DNA from 3 places in the Thiomonas sp. UBA7699 genome. Region 2 is predicted to be linked to each of the others. Evidence: predicted binding sites of a transcription regulator. Region 2 holds the regulator's gene; each other region holds the start of a gene.
What was found. Region 2 encodes LexA, which represses DNA repair genes until DNA is damaged. Its sites were predicted from a motif close to ACTGTATNNNNATACAGT; they were not measured.
Positions count from the first base shown of each region.

Region 1: a site for LexA is predicted at 2,923-2,940, ahead of B3H47_RS04285 (Y-family DNA polymerase). Genes of this name have one in related genera too.
Region 3: a site for LexA is predicted at 1,594-1,611, ahead of recA (recombinase RecA). Genes of this name have one in related genera too.

Region 1 covers NZ_DLGH01000010.1:42,014-48,284, forward strand. Annotated here, with positions in the region: gene B3H47_RS04275 (NADH-quinone oxidoreductase subunit L) at 1-567, opposite strand, end outside; gene B3H47_RS04280 (LysR family transcriptional regulator) at 701-1,633, shown strand; gene B3H47_RS04285 (Y-family DNA polymerase) at 1,641-2,888, opposite strand; gene B3H47_RS04290 (hypothetical protein) at 3,003-3,503, opposite strand; gene B3H47_RS04295 (DMT family transporter) at 3,675-4,547, opposite strand; gene B3H47_RS04300 (methylated-DNA--[protein]-cysteine S-methyltransferase) at 4,587-5,048, opposite strand; gene B3H47_RS04305 (AlkA N-terminal domain-containing protein) at 5,045-6,271, opposite strand, start outside.
Region 2 covers NZ_DLGH01000024.1:28,393-34,663, reverse strand. Annotated here, with positions in the region: gene B3H47_RS10695 (homoserine kinase) at 1-598, shown strand, start outside; gene B3H47_RS10690 (BPSS1780 family membrane protein) at 677-1,465, shown strand; gene B3H47_RS10685 (asparaginase) at 1,737-2,699, opposite strand; gene lexA (transcriptional repressor LexA) at 2,899-3,618, shown strand; gene B3H47_RS10675 (DedA family protein) at 3,669-4,313, opposite strand; gene mutL (DNA mismatch repair endonuclease MutL) at 4,551-6,271, shown strand, end outside.
Region 3 covers NZ_DLGH01000019.1:22,830-29,100, reverse strand. Annotated here, with positions in the region: gene recX (recombination regulator RecX) at 11-475, opposite strand; gene recA (recombinase RecA) at 486-1,547, opposite strand; gene B3H47_RS08350 (OmpW/AlkL family protein) at 1,689-2,399, opposite strand; gene B3H47_RS08345 (SGNH/GDSL hydrolase family protein) at 2,417-3,763, opposite strand; gene B3H47_RS08340 (L-threonylcarbamoyladenylate synthase) at 3,963-4,967, opposite strand; gene B3H47_RS08335 (5-(carboxyamino)imidazole ribonucleotide synthase) at 4,969-6,138, opposite strand; gene purE (5-(carboxyamino)imidazole ribonucleotide mutase) at 6,135-6,271, opposite strand, start outside.

The sequences.
Region 1 (6,271 bases), on a different contig from region 2:
AAGGCTGGCATCACTGATGCGGCTGGCGACGAATTTTTTGTGTGCAGACAGCACGGCAATCGGCCGCTTTCTGTAAAACATCAAAAGCTGATGCAAGCTCAGACTGGTGGCGATCCATGCCAAGGCGAACATCAAAAGATTGCCCGACACGATCAAGCTGAGAATGCTGGCCAGGGTCAAAGCGAGCCACTTATGAAACCGGCCCTGTTGCGCGTCGCCCGCAAGATAGTTTTTGGAATAACGCGATACGACCACGCCCACAAAGGACACCAGCAGCAGCATCATGATCGTCAGCGCGTTCAGATAAATCGAGAGGGTCAGATGCCCCAGTTCCGCAGGGAGCGCAGCGGATGCCACGGTGAAAGTGTGCGTGGAGCCCTGCAGCGTGCCGAGCAATCCAGCAGTGATAGCCAGCACGAAGGCCAGCCAGGCCATGGCTTCATTCAACCGTGCAATCAATCGAGGCCGTGCGTTGGCCCACGCAGTCGGAACGCAGCCGACGACCAATAAGGCAAGGGGCACGCACAGGGCGAGCAGTGGACCGAGCGAATTCCATGAGGGCGACATGGCATATCTCCTAGAGGTTGTTCCGGCAGAACAGTGGTGCAGCGGAACTCAGTCTATGGAGTACCTGACAAAATTAATAATGAATAATTAGAATAAAAACCATAGACAAAAAGCTATACATAAAGGATCGGACATGATGCATGTCAGCTTGAGGCAGTTGCGCACCTTCGAGGCCGTCGCACGGCTGCGGAGCTTTTCGAGGGCCGCTGAAGAACTTCATGTGACACAACCCACGGTCTCGAAGCAGATTCGTTTGCTCAGCGATGAAATTGGTCTTGCCCTGCTGGAGCAAATCGGTAAGAAAGTCTTTCTCACCGAGGCCGGAGAGCACCTCTACGCCACCTGTGGCGACTGGCTGGAAACGTGGGGCCGGTTTGAGCAAACCATTGCCGACATGAAGGGGGTGAAAAAAGGTCGACTCCGAATCGCCTCCGTCACCACGACCAAATACTTCATGCCCCGCTTGCTCGGCCCCTTCTGCGCGCAATATCCCGGCATCGACATTGCGCTGGAAGTGATCAACCGAGATCGTCTGCTTGAGCGCCTTGCACGCAACCAAGACGACATTTACGTCATGGGCGTCCCGCCCGATGGGATGAACATCGAGTGCGAGCCTTTTCTCGAAAACTCGCTCGTCGTCTTGGCGCCCTCGTCACACCGGCTGACGACGTTGGGGCGCACCGTTCGTTTTGCCGAACTGGCGCAAGAGCACTTTCTCGTTCGAGAGCGGGGCTCTGGAACGCGTTTGACGATGGAGCGACTCTTCGAAGAGCATGGCGTGCGCCCGAACATTCGCATGGAATTGGGGAGCAACGAGGCCATCAAACAAGCGGTGGCCGGCGGCCTGGGCCTTGCCATCCTCTCGGACAGTACGATCGGCGAGGATCATTTGAACCATCAGGTTTGCGTCCTCGACGTTGAAGGTTTTCCTATTCGACGCTCTTGGTACCTGGTCAGATCGAAAGAAAAGCGCGTCTCCGTGGTGGCCGCCACTTTTCTCGAATTTCTGAAATCCCATGTCAACCTGCTGGGCCATCCGGCGAAAGAGGTTCAGCAAGCGGTCTGATCACGATTTACCCCTCCGTTTCGAGATCGGGGATGTGGTTGAACGCGATGCGCATGGGGGCTTCCTCCCGCCCCTGGTAGCCGCTGCCGCAATAGATGGTGTGGCGGCCGTAGCGCACGTTGAGGGCATCGACCGCGCTCCACAGCGCGGCCTGCTCCGCAGCCGAGCCGGGCACATCGCCCTCGAACAGGCTGGCGCTGGTCTGCCCGGGCTGGCGCAGATCGTGCAGCAGCATGGCCACCTTCATCGGCGCCCAGCCCGCAGGCACCATGCCGGGCCACAGCTCGCGCAGGGTGTGCAGCAGGGCGCGGGTGTCGGCCGTCGGCGCGAAGCGGGCGCCGCGCTCGGGACGCAGACGCTCGCCGTGCCGACGGGTGAGCTTGAGCATCACGGTCATAGCGCCGGCCAGCAGGTGCTCGCGGCGCAGGCGCATCGCGGCTTTTTGCGTGAGGCGGTCGAGCACGGCCAGCGCGCCCTCGGCGCTGCGCATCTCCGGCGGCAGCACATGCGAATGGCCGAGCGAACGCCGCGGATTGGCGGCCTGCACACCAGACGCCAGCCCGTGCAGCCGGTCGTAAAACGCCTCGCCCGCCATGCCGCCCCACACCACGCGAAGTTGCTCGCGCCGCGCCCGCCAGAGCTGCTCCACGCTGTGGATGCCCTGCGCCTGCAGCCGCGCGAGCATGCGCACATTGATGCCGGTGAGATCGGTGAGCTGCATGCGCAGCAGCGGGCCGGGCAGATCGCTCGCGTCGATCACCACCAGACCGTCGGGCTTTTGCAGATTGGACGCCTGCTTGGCGAGAAACACATTGGGCGCGATGCCCACCGAGACACGCAGGCACTCGCCCAGCGCCTCGCGCAGCGCGGCCTTGAGGCGCAGCGCCAGTTGCGTGGCGCGCTCGCGGCTGGTCCAGCCCATCGGCAGGCTGCAGGCCATCTCATCGATGGACAGCACTTGCTCCACCGGCGCGATGGTGTCCACCACCGCCACAGCGCGGTGGTGAATCTGCACATACTCGGCATGCCGCGCCACCACGAATACGATGCCCGGGCACAACCGGCGCGCCTCGGCCACCTGCGTGCCCGTCTTCACACCAAACGCCTTGGCCTCGTAGCTGGCAGCGATGCAGCAGGTGGTGTCGGCCAGCATCGGCACCACGCCCACCGGCCGCCCGCGCAACTCAGGGCAAAGCTGCTGCTCCACCGAGGCGAAGTAGGAATTGAAATCGACCAGCAGGCAACGCAGTGTCATGGCAGCCCGCGCCGCTTGCACGGCGCGCCGGAATACTGTTTTTACACACAGTATTTCATGCTGTCATGACGCTGGCAAGTGGCCCGCTGCAAGCGGCGCTGCCGCGCGGGGGTTTTACGCCTGCCAGCGCTGCGCCGGATGCGCGGCCGGAGCCGCCGGGTGCTGCTGTGGCGGTTGCGCTTGCGGGGTTTGCAGCGGCGTCAACAGCACCATCGTGGGCAGCACCGGCGGCATCGGCCACGGCGACTGCGGCAACAGCACACGCAGGGTGGACATCGGCCCGAACACCGCGTTCATCTGCGCATTCATCTGCGCGTCCACCCGCTCGATCAGCTGCTGCATCGGCGCAAACTGCGCGTGCATCTGCCGCAGCGCCCAGGCAGGGGCGGCTGCGCCCGAGCTTTGCTCGATCACCACCCGCGCATGGCCCTGCGGGCTTTGCCAAGTCCAGGTCTTGACCTGCACCGGGCCTGCGGCCGTGTGCATGACCTCCACCGTCTGGTGCATGGGCATGTCATGCCCGTCGTAACGCACCGCAAGCGGCTGCGCTGCCAAGGCCAGCGCGGGCAGGGTCATCGCCAGCGCTGCGACCAGGATTTTGGATTGAATCTTCATGATCGAACTCCTATCTCAAACTGAATCCAACGCCGCAGCGCATGGATGTCGCCGCGGCGATTTTTTCGTTCTTTTCCAGCGATCGGAGTTCCTGAAGCGAAGCTGAAGGTCGCCTGCACAGGCCGTCGTCCTAAGCGCCTGCACGGCCTCAAACCGCCGGGGATGGACGGCCTACGCCCGCAGGCCCACCAACCGCTTCCACTGTCCGCTCGCCAGCGCGGTGCCCGCCAGGATGATCGCGCAGCCCGCCAGCATGGCGCCGGTGACGGCTTCCTGCAGAAACAGCGCGCCCCAGAGCATGCCGAACACCGGAATGAGGAAGGTGACCGAGGCGGCGTAAGCCGCGCCGACCTGCGCCACGAGGCGGAAATACACCACATAAGCCAGCCCGGTGCACAGCACGCCCAGCGCCACCACGGCGGCCCAGATGTCGCCCTGCACCGCGTGCGCAGGCCAGGTGAATGCAGCGGGCAGAGCGAGCAGCACCATGGCCGTGAGCTGGCTGCCGAACGCGGTGAGCGCCGGATCGACCCCGGCCAGATGGCGGCGGGCGTAATGCACGGCAAAGCCATAGGACACAGGCGCCAGCAGCACCGCAGCAACAGCCCACGGCGCAGCCCCCTGCGAGAGGCCGGGCTGATCGCCCACCAGCACGACCACGCCGAGCAGGCCGACGCCCAGCCCGACGATCTGCGCCCGGCCGATCGGCGCGCCGAACAGCGTCGCCCCCAACATCGCCGCCCACAGCGGGGTGGTGGCATTCAGTATGGCCTCGAAGCCCGCGCCCAAGTGCAGCGCACCCACGGCGAACAGGGTGAACGGCAACGCAGAGTTGGTCACCCCGACGACCAGCAGCGGCCAGAGTTTGTGGCGAAACTGGGCGCGCGCCGCGGCGGTTCGCAGCACCGGCAGCAGCACCAGCGAGGCGATGCCCACGCGCAGCGCGATAAGCGGCAGCGGCCCGAACTCGGGCACGGCGATGCGCAGAAAAAGAAAAGAAGCGCCCCAGATGGCGGCGAGCAAAAACAGTTCGATGAAAGGCATGGGCGTGATCCGGATGATGCGCAGCGCTGGTCGTCATGCTCAGGCGGCGCGTTCGAGATCGAGCAGCGCCTGCTTGCGCGGCAGGCCGGCAGCGTAGCCGGTCGAGCTGCCGTCATGGCCGATGATGCGGTGGCAGGGCACGATGATGAGCAGCGGGTTGCGCCCCACTGCCGCACCCACGGCGCGCGCATGGCTGGCGGGCAGGCCCAGCCGCTGCGCGAGCAGCGCATAGCTGATCGTCTGTCCGTAGGGTACGGTCTGCAGCGCCCGCCAGACCGCCTGCTGGAACGGCGTGCCCTGGGGCCGCAAGGGCAGATCGAAGGTGATGGCGTCGCCGCTGAAATAGGCTTGAAGTTGCTCGCGGGCGCGCTGCAGCAGAGGTGTGTCGGCGGCGGTTGGAGGCTTTGCGTCGTCGAGAAAACTCAGGGCAGTGAGCCCATCTTCCACGGCGGTGAGTTGCAACGCGCCCAGCGGGCTGTCCATGACCAAGACGGCTTTCACGATGTTTCTCCTTCAGTCGCGCGGCGCCACAGATGCACCGCGGCATAGCCCCGCCACGGCGCCCAGCGCGCGGCATGGGCCAGCATGTCGGCCGGACGGGCCAGGCCGAGTTGTTTGCGCAACACCAAATCGCCGGCGGGAAAGGCATTCGGCCAGCCCAGACCGCGCAGCGCAATCACCTGCGCCGTCCAGTCGCCGATGCCGGGCAGAGCCTGCAGCGCCGCAAGCGTGGGCTCGACCGGGGCGAGCGGCTGCAGCGCCACGCGTCCCTCGGTCACGGCCAGCGCCAGCGCGTGCAGGCTGAGGGCGCGGGCGCCGGTCAGGCCGCAGGCGCGCAGCGCCTCGGGGGTGCAGGCGGCGAGCGTGGCCGCGTCGGGCAAGGTGCGGCGCAGACCGTCGGGCGCATCGGGCGCATCGGGCACGGAGGTGCCGTGACGCTGCGCCAGGCGGCCAAGAATGAGGCGCGCCTGCGGCAGGCCGATCTGCTGGCCGACCACGGCGCGCATGGCGATCTCGAACCCGTCGAAGGCGCCGGGAATGCGCAGGCCGGGCGCCTCGGCGGCGAATTCGGGCAGATGGGCGTCGATCAGATCGGGGCGGGCATCGAGGTCGAACAAGCGCCGCACACCGCCCACGATGCGGCCGATGTGCCGCGCCAGCCGCGGCGGCAGGGTGAGGCGCAGGCTGTGGCGCTCAGGGTCATGGTTCACCGCGATCCAGCCGGTAACCGGCGGCGCCCCCGGCTCGGCGGCGAACGCCACCGCGCGGCCGTAGCCATCGGCGGTGACGCGCTCCACACCGTCCACCGCGCGACGCGCCAGAAAGTCGATCATCTGCCTCCAGGCGTAGGGGGGCCGGTAGGCGAGCGACACGGTGAGCCGGTCTTCCTGCCCGCAGGCCCCGCCCGTGCGCCGCAGGCTCAGCGGCGTCAACCCATAGCGGGTGCGAAACAGATGGTTGAACCGCCGCACGCTGCCAAAGCCTGCCGCGCCAGCCACCGCCGCCATCGGCAGCGTTGTGTCCGTGAGCAGACCCTTGGCCAGCAGCAGCCGCTGCGTCTGCGCATACGCCACAGGCGAGACGCCGAACTCCGCCTCGAAGATGCGCCGCAAATGCCGCGGCGTGACGCCCACGCGCCGGGCCACGGCGCTCAATCCGGCGGGATTGGTCAGCCCCTGGTTGATCAGCGCAGCGGCAGCGCGGGCCAACTGGCCCGAGAGGTC
Region 2 (6,271 bases):
GCACTGCGCGCAAGTGGGGCATTGGCTGGCACGCATGCATCTGGCCGCACGCGACTACGCGGGCACGCTACCCAATCTGCGCGGGCTCGCCTGGCAGACCCGCACCATCCCCGACATCCTGCCCTATCTCACCGCCGATCAACACGCTCTCATCAGCACTGAGCTTGCGCACCAGACTGAGGTCGCCGCATCGCCCGCTTATGCCGCGCTGCCGCGCAGCGCGGTTCACGCCGATCTGTTTCGCGACAACGTGCTGTTCGAGGGGGATACTCTCTCCGGCGTGTTCGACTTTTACTTCGCCGGGGTCGATACCTGGCTGTTCGATCTGGCCGTGGCGCTCAACGACTGGTGCATTCACCTGCAGACAGGCGAGTTTGACGCGGCCCGCTTTGACGCCTTGCTGAGCGCCTACCTCGCCGTACGCTCCATGAGCGATGCCGAACACCGCTTGCTGCCCGACGCCCTGCGCGCTGCCGCGCTGCGTTTTTGGACCTCGCGTCTGGCCGACTATCACCTGCCGCGCGACGCCCACTTGCTCACCCCCCACGACCCCACCCACTTCGAGCGCGTGCTGCGCCAGCGCATCGCGTCCGCCTGAGCCCGGGCCTGCCGATACCATGTCGGCTCCCTTCTTGGGCTCTTTTCTTCGGCTCTTCACCTTTCATCGTCTTTCGCCATGCAACTGCGTACCGTCTCTGCCCGCGAGGGCCTGCTCTGGGTGCAAAGCGGCTTTCGCCGTCTGGCGCTGCAGCCCTGGGCGGCGCTGTTGATGATCGTGGCCTATATCGTCGTCACCGGATTCGTCTCGGCGCTGCCCATCATCGGTCTGGTGTTTCCGCTGTTCGTGGTGCAGTTCGGCACCCTGGGCTTCATGCAAGCCAGCCGCCAGATCGCACAAAAGCAGCCGCTTTGGCCCACGGTGCTGCTCACCGGTTTTCGCAGCGGCCCGCAGGCGCTGCGCAGCATGGTGATGCTGGGCGTGCTCTACACCCTCGCCGTCATTCTGGTGCTTGGAGTCGGCAGCCTGTTCGACGGCGGCGCCATGCTGCGCCTGCTTCTGCTCGGTGACAAACCGCCGGCCAGCGCCATCGCCGACGGCAGCCTGCGCCTGGGCGCCATAGCCGCCACTCTGGCGTATATCCCCGTCTCGCTCGCCTTCTGGCTCGCCCCGCCACTGGTGGCCTGGCACGCCATGCCGCCGGTCAAGGCGCTGTTTTTCAGCTTCGTGCTGTGCGTGCGCAACATCAAGGCGTTTGCGCTCTATGCGGTGCAATGGTTGCTGCTCTTTCTCAGCCTGCCCACGCTCATCATGCTCGTCGCCAGCCTGCTCGGCGCCAGTGAAACCCTGGCCGCCATGCTCAGCATGCCCGTGGCCATCGCCATTTTCCTAGCCTACATTTTGTCGTTCTATGCCAGCTACGAATCGCTGGTCGGCGAAACCCAGGCCAGCACTCTTGCGCAGTAATGTCGGTGACAACCGCACACCTGACTACAGGGCGTTTTGCACAATTTTGTCTCTCATGCTCTCACGCACGAAGGCGCGCGCTGTAGGCATCCAAGCCCGGTATCCAAACCCGGTGCGGCGCAACCTTACCTTGGTCGATCAACCCTAAGTTCTCTGCAAAGCGGCTGAATCGCAGAGGGTGAGGAATCGCCCCCCGCTCTTTCGCCCCACCGGCCCAAGCTTTCTGCCCCCGGTGGGGATCAATTGGCCCCGCCGAGAGAACATTCTGGGTTCAACGCTCTGCTTGGTTCTGGGCGGCCAGTTCCAGCTGCAGCCGCACCCGCAGCTTCACCGCATTGAGGCCGTCATCGGCGCCGCCGCGTACCGGGCCGACGCGTGACGCCACCCTCACCCGCACGCCCTGTTGTTCGGCCCAGCGCAGCGCGGCCTCGAGTTCGCGGTGCACCGTGCCGCCCCCGGTGCCGGCCACGACCAGTCCGCCCAATCGGGGCTGAAGCGCCGTGCTCGAAATCAGGCAGCACACCAGCGCACTATCGCTGCCCGCCGCATTGGTAAGCAACTCCACCCGCGGCCAGCCCCCCGCAGCAGGTAGGGGAAACGGCGCCCCGGCCTCCGGCACGGGTTGTCGCCAAAGCCGCAAGGCCTCACCGTCCACTTCACCCAGCGGGCCGCGCTCGCCGGATGAAAACGCTTCCACCGCGTGCGTATTCGCCTTGGTCACGTCGCGAGCAGCATGCACCACGCCGTGCAACACACAGACCACGCCCAGCCCCCGCGCTGCCGGATGCACGGCCACCCGCACGGCATCGAGCAGGTTCTGCGGGCCGTCGGCGTTCAGCGCCGTGGCAGGACGCATGGCAGCAGTCAGGATCACCGGCTTGTCGGTATCCAGCACCAAACGCAGAAAGTAGGCGGTTTCTTCCAGCGTGTCGGTGCCGTGGGTGATGACGCAGGCCTGAATTTGCGGCTGCGCCAGCCAGTAGGCCACGCGTTCGGCCAACTGCGTCCAGACCGCGAAGGTCATGTCCTTACTGTCGAGATTGGCCACCTGGTCGGTGTGGATTTGCGCCAGGCGGCCGAGCGCCGGCACGCTTTGCAGCAACGCGTCGACCCCCAAAACCCCGGCGGTGTAACCCGGCAGACTGGGGTCGCCCGTCGCGGCGCCCGCGATCGTGCCCCCTGTTCCCAACACCACAATCTGCGGCAAGGCCGCGCGAGAAAAAGAATCGGTCATGTGTGAATCTCTTTGCAGAAAGACTGTTTTGATTTACAGTGCTGTGAAAATCATCAAGCTGGAAGCCTGATCAGGGCGTCTTCATGGCCAAAAGATGACATGGCTCGCATGGCGAACTCGTTCATCAGCCTTGCCCATCGGCCTCGCCCATCAAGCTGACTTATTGTGCAACTGCCGGAGCCCACGCATGCGCCGTCTCATCTCGAAACTCACCCCTCGCCAGCAGGAAATTCTCGATCTCATCACCGCCTCCGTGCGCGAACTGGGCTACCCGCCCACCCGGGCCGAAATCGCCGCAAAGCTGGGATTCCGCTCGGCCAATGCGGCAGAAGATCATTTGCAGGCGCTCGCGCGCAAGGGCGTGATCGAGCTCACGCCCGGAGCGTCGCGCGGCATTCGCATCACCGAATCGCAGCGCGCCTCGCCGTCGATGACAACGTCCGGGAAAACCTCCGGCGCCATGGGGGGGCGTGCGAGTGGGTTGCGTGCGGATCTCTCTCATGGGCTGCAACTCGCGCTGCCTGGCGCCGAGCAGCTCTGCCTGCCGCTGGTCGGTCGCGTCGCTGCGGGGCATCCCATCCTCGCGCAAGAGCATATCGAGCAGACGCTCAACGTCGATCCCGGCGCCTTCTCGGTGCGCCCTGACTATCTGCTCAAGGTTCGCGGCATGAGCATGCGCGATGCCGGCATTCTCGACGGCGACATGCTGGCCGTCAAAAGCAGCCAGACGGCGCAAAGCGGACAGATCGTGGTGGCCCGCATCGGCGACGAGGTCACGGTCAAGCGCCTTCGCCTGCAAGCCGATCACATCGAGCTTCTACCGGCCAACCCCGAGTTCGCCCCCATCCGCGTCGATGCCAGCCAGCCCTTCGCCATTGAGGGACTCGCCGTCGGCCTGCTGCGCGGCTCGCTGCAATGAAGTTCACAGCGCGCACAACTAGCAGCAGGCGTTTGCGTCAGACCGCCGCTTCAGACCGCCGACACCTGCCGACGTGATTTCCACCAACCCCACACCGCGGGTAGCAGCGACAGCACGATGATGGCAATGGTCATGACACCCAAATTGTGTTTGATCCACGGAATGTTGCCGAACAGATAACCCGCCATGACCAGCAGCCCCGTCCAGAGTGTGGCGCCCAGCATGTTGTAGGCCAGAAACTTGCCATACGACATCTCGGCCACGCCCGCCACAAACGGGGCGAAGGTTCGAATGAAGGGCATGAACCGCGCGGCCACGATGGTGATGCCGCCATATTTTTCGTAAAAGGCGTGCGCCTTTTCAAAGGCGCGCCGGTTGAACCAGCGTGAGTCCGGCCACGAAAAAACCTTATGGCCGATGGCCTTGCCGATCTGGTAGTTCAGGCTGTCGCCCAGCACGGCGCCTAGCCAGAGCACGGCGATCACCCCCGGCAGGCTGAGCGCCCCGGTGGCCGCAAACGCACCCACCACGAACAACATCGAGTCGCCCGGCAGAAACGGCATGATCACCAGCCCGGTTTCGACGAACACAATGCCGAAGAGCAGCCCGTACACCCAGGGGCCGTACGCCGCGATGAACTGCGCCAGATGCACGTCGAAGTGCAGAATGAGGTCGATGAGAGCGTGGGGATCCATGCGGTTTGGGCTGAAAGCCGGAAGAGAGCCTATGAAAGGCCGAAGACGCAGATGCTGCGCCGGAAAACTGAGCCGGGGCTGAGCGCCACCGAGCGCTATGGGCCTATGCACAGCCTGAAAAGTATACTGAGCCAACTTGTCGTTTCTCCTCTCGTTGATCCCGTCTCCAAGCCCCTCAACGAGGGGACGGTCGCCGCCACGCTGCGGCCTCGCCACCCTTTCCGTATCCCTGCCTTGCTGCAACCCCAACGCCCGATTCGTCCGCTGCCGGACGTGCTCATCAGCCAGATTGCCGCCGGCGAAGTTATCGAACGCCCGGCTTCGGCCCTGCGCGAACTGCTCGACAACGCCATCGATTCGGGCGCCAGCGCTCTCACCGTGCGCCTCGAACAGGGTGGGCTGGGCAGCGTGCAGGTCGAAGATGATGGTTGCGGCATTCCGGCCGAAGAGTTGCCCCTGGCGCTGCTGCGCCACGCCACCAGCAAAATCGCCGATCTCGACGAATTGCACCACGCCGCGCATCTCGGCTTCCGCGGCGAGGCGCTCGCAGCCATGGCCGCCGTGGCCGAAATCGAGATCATCAGCCGCCGCGCCGGGGCCGATGGGGCGCGCATTCACGCCAGCGCAGGTCAGGTCTCCGCGGTGCAACCCACAGCGGCGCAACAGGGCACGCGAGTGACCTTGCGGCAGTTGTTTTTCAACCTGCCGGCGCGCCGCAAATTTCTCAAATCGCCGCAAACGGAATATGCCTGGTGCGCCGACGTGTTCAAGCGCGCCGCCATCGCCCATCCCCAGATCGCCCTGCGGCTTTGGCATGACGGGCAACTCAAGCTGCAATTCGAGCGCGACCCTTCGCCGCACGGGCTCGACCGTCTCGCCGCCGTGCTGGGAGAGGCCTTCACCGCGCACGCCCTGCCGGTCTCCGCCCAGATCGGTCCGCTCGCCGTACGCGGGCTGATCTGCGAGCCCACCGCGGCTCGCGCCCGTGCCGATGTGCAGCACATCATCGTCAACAACCGCTGGGTGCGCGACCGCACCGTGGCCCACGGCGTGCGCGCCGCATACGCCGACGTGCTGCACGGCGCCTTGCAGCCGCAGTACGCCCTGCTGCTCGATCTGCCGTCTGATCTGGTCGATGTGAATGTGCATCCGGCCAAGTCGGAAGTCCGGTTCCGCGACAGCTCCGCAGTGCATCAGGCCGTGCGTCATGCCGTCGAGCAGGTGCTGGCCCGGGTGGTCGGTGAGGCGTCTTCCTCGCATCCCGCCGCACCGCCCACCGCGTGGGAAGGGCCGCCATCCGCCCTGCCCGCGACTGCCACGCTTCCCTTCGGCATGGCGAGGCCGAGCCCTAACCCGAGCCCCTGGGATGCGCTCTCGCGCGCTTATGCCCCCTTGGCAACGACGGGCGCACCGCCCTTGCAGGCACAGGACAGCGCCGCGCCTCGCCCCTACGCGCAAGCCACCGACCTGGCCGCCGCCCAGCCTGACGACTTCCCCCTCGGCTTCGCCCTGGCGCAGCTTCTGGGCATTTACATCCTGGCGCAGAACCGCCACGGGCTGGTGATCGTGGACATGCACGCGGCGCACGAGCGCATCGTGTACGAACGGCTGAAAGCTGCGGAACAGGCCGATGTGCCGGTGGCGGTGCAACCCTTGCTGATCCCGGCTGCATTCGCCGCGAGCGATGCCGAAATGGGCGCGGCGGAAGATCATGCCGATGCCCTGCGGTCGCTCGGCGTCGAGCTCGACCGGGCCGGCCCCAGCAGCCTGGTGGTGCGCGCCACGCCCACGCTGCTGGCGCACGCCGACCCCATTCGCCTGGCTCGCGGTTTGCTGGCCGATCTCATTTCGCAAGGCACCAGCAGCCGCCTTCAGGAGCGGCGCAACGCCCTGCTCTCCAGCATGGCCTGCCACGGCGCGGTGCGCGCCAACCGACAGCTCACGCTCGCAGAAATGAA
Region 3 (6,271 bases), on a different contig from region 2:
GCGCAGCAAGTCAGTCGACGTCTTCCGTGCCCTCGCCGCGCAAAACCGCGCGGACGGCGTCCCCGCTGAAGCCACGTTGAGTCAAAAAACGAGCCTGTTTGGCCCGCTCGGCAGCGTCTTGCGGAAGCGCCTGGAATTTTCGCGCCCAAGCGGCTTGGGCGCGAGTCAGTTCGCTGTCTTTCAGGGACTGACGCAGATTTGCCGTGGCATCGGACGATAGGCCGTGCGCGTCGAGTTCTTGTGCGATGCGCAAATTGCCGTAGCGCTGCTGCCGCCGATGAATGAGCGACTGGGCAAAACGCTCACTGCTGAGCAGACCCGCCTGCTCCAGACTGGCGAGCAGGGCCTCGACCTCTTCGGGCGCCTCGCAATAGCGCAGCAGCTTGCGCCGCAGTTCCAACGGGCTGTGCTCCCGTTGCGAGAGATAGCGCACGGCCCGCGCTCGCAAAGAAGGCTGGGCGCGAGGCAGACTCATGGCAACGGACTCAGTCTTGCTCTTCCTCGGACATATCGGCCGTCATCAGCGCATTGGCCTCAGGCACGCCGAGGCTGGCGCGGACCTTGTTTTCGATCTCGCGGGCGATGTCGGGATTTGACTTGAGAAATTCGCGCGCGTTGTCCTTGCCCTGGCCGATTTTCTCGCCGTTGTAGGCATACCAGGAGCCGGACTTCTCCACCAGTTTGGCCAGCACCCCCAGGTCAACGATTTCGCCTTCACGCGAAATACCTTCGCCATAGAGGATGTCGAACTCCGCCTGTTTGAACGGCGGCGCCACCTTGTTCTTCACCACCTTCACCCGGGTTTCAGAGCCGACGACTTCTTCGCCCTTCTTGATGGCGCCGATGCGACGGATGTCTAGGCGCACCGAGGAGTAGAACTTGAGCGCGTTGCCGCCGGTCGTCGTTTCGGGATTGCCGAACATCACACCGATTTTCATGCGGATCTGGTTGATGAAAATGACCAGGCAGTTGGTGCGCTTGATGTTGGCGGTGAGCTTGCGTAGCGCCTGGCTCATCAGCCGGGCCTGCAGACCCGGCAGCGAATCGCCCATCTCGCCCTCGATTTCGGCCTTGGGCGTGAGCGCAGCCACCGAGTCGATCACGATCATGTCCACCGAGCCGGAGCGCACCAGCGCGTCGACGATTTCAAGCGCCTGCTCGCCGGTATCGGGCTGGGAAATCAGCAAATCGGGTAGTTGCACCCCGAGTTTGGAGGCGTATTGCACGTCGAGCGCATGCTCGGCATCGATGAAGGCGCAAGTGCCGCCGAGCTTCTGCATTTCGGCAATGACCTGCAGGGTGAGCGTGGTCTTGCCCGAGGACTCTGGCCCGTAGATTTCCACCACCCGGCCGCGCGGCAAGCCGCCTACGCCCAGGGCGATGTCCAGGCCCAGCGAGCCGGTGGACACCACCTGAATGTCGCGCTGCGCCTCGCCATCATCCATGCGCATGATGGTGCCCTTGCCGAACTGCTTTTCAATCTGCGACAGCGCGGCGGCAAGCGCCTTGGCTTTTTCTGGATTCACTGCGGATTTCCCCTGTTCCATGGCATGGTCCTCAAGTCTGAATAGCACTGCGCCGCAATGTAGCACAGCTGTATATAAAGACAGATTTTTTCTGCTTCCGGCGCCCCAAAAAAAGAGGGCCGAAGCCCCCCTCTTTCCAAAACTTGCAGCGTGAGCAAGCTTTTAAAAACTATAGCCCACTGCCAAGGTGTAGACCACCGGATTGAACTTGATGTTCGTCGACGCCTGGCTGGTGATGACCGAGCGATCCCGCGTGTATGAGGTGGAGGTCAGCGTGCTGCGCACATCCGAATAAGCAACGGTACTCACCAACGACCAACGCGAATTGAAGCGATAGATCAGACCAATGTGGGCGGCCCAGGTCAAATCGCTCGATAGATGGATATCGGTTGGCCCTTGCGCATGCTCAAGCGGCGGCAATGCCTTGGTGTTACGAAACCACGTGTAGTTGACGCCCAAGCCGACGAAGGGGTCCCACTTCGCCTCTTTTCCTCGAATGTGGAAGTTGATGAAGGCCGTTGGCGAGTACACATCCACATCGGTCACACCAACGCCACTGAGCGTGCGCCAGCCGCTGCCCTCTGCATAGGTGCGCACCGTGGGCGGATAACCCAGCGCCAGCTCGAAACTCCACGGCCCGGGTAGGTTGCGCACGTACCCTAAACCGAGAGTCGTGGCATTGCCCTCCGCCAAATTGAGATTGGGCGGGGTGTTGTAGCCGCTCAAATTCGGCTGGCTAGGATGGTTATTGAGATAGGCAGCGCCGACATAGATGATATTTTTCGGAAAATCATCGGCATGCGCGGTGGGCAGAAGAGCGAAGCTGGCGGCGGAAAAAATGCTGCCCAGTACAGTGCGTTGTAAGGCATTCATTGCTCGTCTCCTCGTTGTCATTGCGAAATCCAGCCAAAACCCTTCATCGCCTGCAATGTTGTGCTAGCAATGATTTTGTAACCAGCGGGTGTGGGGTGAACGGTATCGGCAAACAGCCATGTGCCCAAATTCGCCGCACTGGCGCCGGCGGCAGCATACGGGGTGTTGACGTTGCACAACAGAGAGCTCGTGGTCGCCGGGTTACACCAAGGGGTAGTCACGTTGGTGAAACCGAATTGCGCCGGATTGGTGACCTCCTGGTTGAGCAGGCTGTAGCCATCGAGCACCTTGACCGGCTGCCCCTGTAGATCGTTCAACAAACGCTGATTGAACACCTGCACCAAATTGGAAAGCAGATAGCAAGGCGCTCCCGTGTTGGTGTTGTCGCACACATAACCGGCAGGAGGCGTTTGCGGCGGCGTCAGACCGGTGTAGGGCAAACCGCGTCCGAATGGCGTCTGCGATGAGTCCGGCAAGGTGTAGACCATCACATACTTCGCCCCTTTGCTGGTGATGAGCTTGATTTGAGCAGCCAGTTCATCGGCCGCGGTCGCGACGGTGTTCTGCGCGTTACTGACTGCAGAAGTGGTTGCGGATTGCTGCGCCTGCGCTTGGATTTGCGCAATCTGCGCCTGCGTCAGATTGGGGTTTTGCTGCAGGGCGCTTGTGACTGCCTGCGTGACGGCTTGCGTCACTGTGGCGCTTACCGTACCCAGAGCCGTAAAAATGTCGTTATTGCCCGCCAGCACGGTGACCAACTGATTGCTGTTGAAACTGCCATTGAACTGCGCGAGATAATTTTGCACTTGTGCGGTGACCGGCAGGGTCAAAGCCCCGCCGCTGTGGCCGATGCCATTCGCGTTGCTCACCATGGAACCGCCCTGAGCAAAATTGGTGCAAGTGGCTTGCCCGGAAGAAGGCGGCGCGCTGAAAGCACAGAACGTAGGCGTCGAGGTCGGCCCGGTCGCTCCGAGATACATCACGCCGGAGGGGGTGCCATAGCCAATCACATTAGGCGTCAAACCCAGTTTCAGGCTGGAGGCCAGAACCCCCGTCCAGTTGCCGGTGGTATCGCCATTGACGGTGAACTGCCCTCCTGCGGGATAGGGCAAGCCGGTAAACGGCACGGTTGCGCCATAGGTGCTGACCGCCGCCAAGGTGTACGCACCGTCGTCGGACAAACTATCGCCAAACGCCACAATCTGCTTGAACCCGCCGCTCGGCGGCGCGGCCGGCGCCGTGCTGGCCGAATTCACACTCGCCACGGAGGCCAGCGAGGGCGGAGAAGGATTTCCGCCGCCGCCGCAACCTGCCAAGCCCAAGGCACTGGCCAAGGCCAGCGCAATCCAGACACGATTCCGCATGAACATCTCCTCAAACATTGTTGTATGCCTGCTGGCCTGCAGGCGGGCGGGTCAAAAAAAGAACGACCGTTCGCTTTAGCGTAGCCGAAGGAAAATGGCGTCGCAAGAGTGGTACTGCGCATTTGCCACAGGTTTGCCGATTTGCAACAAAAGGATACATGTTCGCCTTTTGTGGCGAACCACCCGCTCTTGCAGGACGTCAGCGACCCGAGCCATGCACTGCGCGCGTCAGCCGGTCGCGCAGCGCCAGCCACGCAGGCGATGGCGGCAAGACTTCAACGCAAATCTCCTCGAGCCCTGCCGCATCTAGTCTGCGTAAAACAGCGTAAAGCTGTTGCGCATAGGCAGCAGGATCGGCAGGCAGCGTGACCCATGAGGGATGGGGCGCAAGTGGCTGCGGCGGGAATGCCAGCACCCCGATGCGCCGCCCCGCGCTCGTGCCAATCTCCCAGCGTGCATTGATTTGCTCGCGTGAACACCACTGCAGCGGTGTGCGCGGGGCGTAATGCGCCGGCAGCACGCCCGCCACACGCGGGGCAGATTCTGCCGGGCGCAGCAAGTCGGCCTCGGCCACGCCCAGGGTTTGCGCGATGTCAGCCGCCTGCAACTGCCCCGGGCGCAGGATGCGCGGCGGTTGCGCGGTGCAATCGACGATGGTGCTCTCGATGCCCACGGCGCAGGCGCCGCCGTCGAGCACCAGCAGGTCGTCGCCGAGTTCTGCATGCACATGCGCCGCCGTGGTGGGGCTGATGCGGCCGAAGCGGTTGGCCGACGGCGCCGCCAACCCGCCCTGCCCGCCTTTGAAAATCGCCAGCACGGCCTGGGCGACGGGATGGGAGGGGCAGCGCAGACCGATGGTGTTCTGTCCACCGGCGCAGGCGTCGGCCACGCCGGGTTTGCGCGGCAGAATCAAGGTGAGCGGCCCGGGCCAGAAGGCGGCGGCAAGTTTGCGCGCGGTTTCAGGCACTTCGGACGCCCAATGCCCCAGATCGGCGGCGCGGTGGATATGCACGATCACGGGGTGGTCGGCAGGCCGCCCCTTCGCGGCATAGATTCTGGCGACGGCCTGCACGTTCTCGGCGTCGGCGGCCAGGCCGTAAACGGTTTCAGTCGGCAGACCGACCAGTTCGCCCGCCTCCAGACGCCGCACGGCCTCGATGATCTCGCGCGGACGCACTTGGGCGTCGGTGTTCACCTCGCTCACCTCAGAACGGCTCCAGGCCGAGAACGGTGCAGGCGTGCAGCGCGGTCTGGCGCGCTTCGGCAGGGGTGGCCGCCGTGCAGGTGAGGTGGCCCATCTTGCGGCCCTCGCGCGGCGCGTGCTTGCCGTAGAGGTGCAGATGCGCGCCGGGTTGCGCCAACACGGTGGCCCAGTCGGGCTCGCGCTGCTGGCCGGTGGCGTCGAACCAGAGATCGCCCAGCAGGTTGAGCATGACAGTGGCGCTGTGCTGCCTGGGCACTAGCAACGGCGCGTTCACCAGGGTGCGCCACTGCAGCTCGAACTGCGACACGGTGCAGGAGTCGATGGTGTGATGGCCGGAGTTGTGCGGACGCGGCGCGATTTCGTTAGCCAGCAGGCGACCATCGCGCAGCACGAAAAATTCCACGCAGAGCACGCCGACATAGTCCAGCCCCTCCGCCACGGTGGCTGCGGCGTTCTGCGCAGCCTCGGCGATGTCGGGGGTGATGGACGCGCCGGGCGAAAAGCTGGCGAACAGAATGCCGTCGCGGTGCAGGTTCTGCTGCGGCTCGTAAAGCACGGAGCAACCGTCGCGGCCGCGCGCCATCACCACCGACAGTTCATAGGCCAGATCGAGTTTTTTCTCCAGCACGCAGTCCACACCGCCCAGGGCGGCCCAGGCCGCAGGCAGGTCGGCGGCTGTTTGCACCGTGATCTGCCCTTTGCCGTCATAGCCCAGCCGGGCGGTTTTAAGAATGCCGGGAAACAGCTCAGTGCTCACCGCACCAAGGCCGCCGCTCGCGGTCAGCACCGCGTGCGGCGCGCAAGGCACGCCAAGCCGCGCAAACAAGGCCTTTTCCTGCGCCCGGTCCTGGCACACAGCCACGGCCTGCGGCGCGGGCGCCAGCGGCACGCGCGACTCCAGCCACTGCATCGAGTGCGCCGGAATATTCTCGAACTCCACCGTCACCGCAGCGCAGTCGCGGGCGAGTTGATCGAGCGCCAGCGGGTCGTCATAGCGTGCTGCCAGATGGATGCCGGTGACCTGCGCTGCGGGCGCGGCTTCGTCGGCTTCGAGCACGGCCACGCCATAGCCCGCGCTCTGCGCCGCCTGGGCAAACATGCGGCCCAACTGCCCGCCGCCGAGCACGCCCAGCGTGGCGCCGGGGGGAATGAATGCGGCAGACTTGCTCATGCCGGGCTACCCACGCGCATGGCCCGCGCTGCGGCGGTTTGCTCCGCGCGGAAGGCGTCGAGCTGATCGCGCAGGCCCGCGTCATGCGCCGCCAGCATCGCCACGGCAAACAGCGCGGCATTTGCCGCCCCGG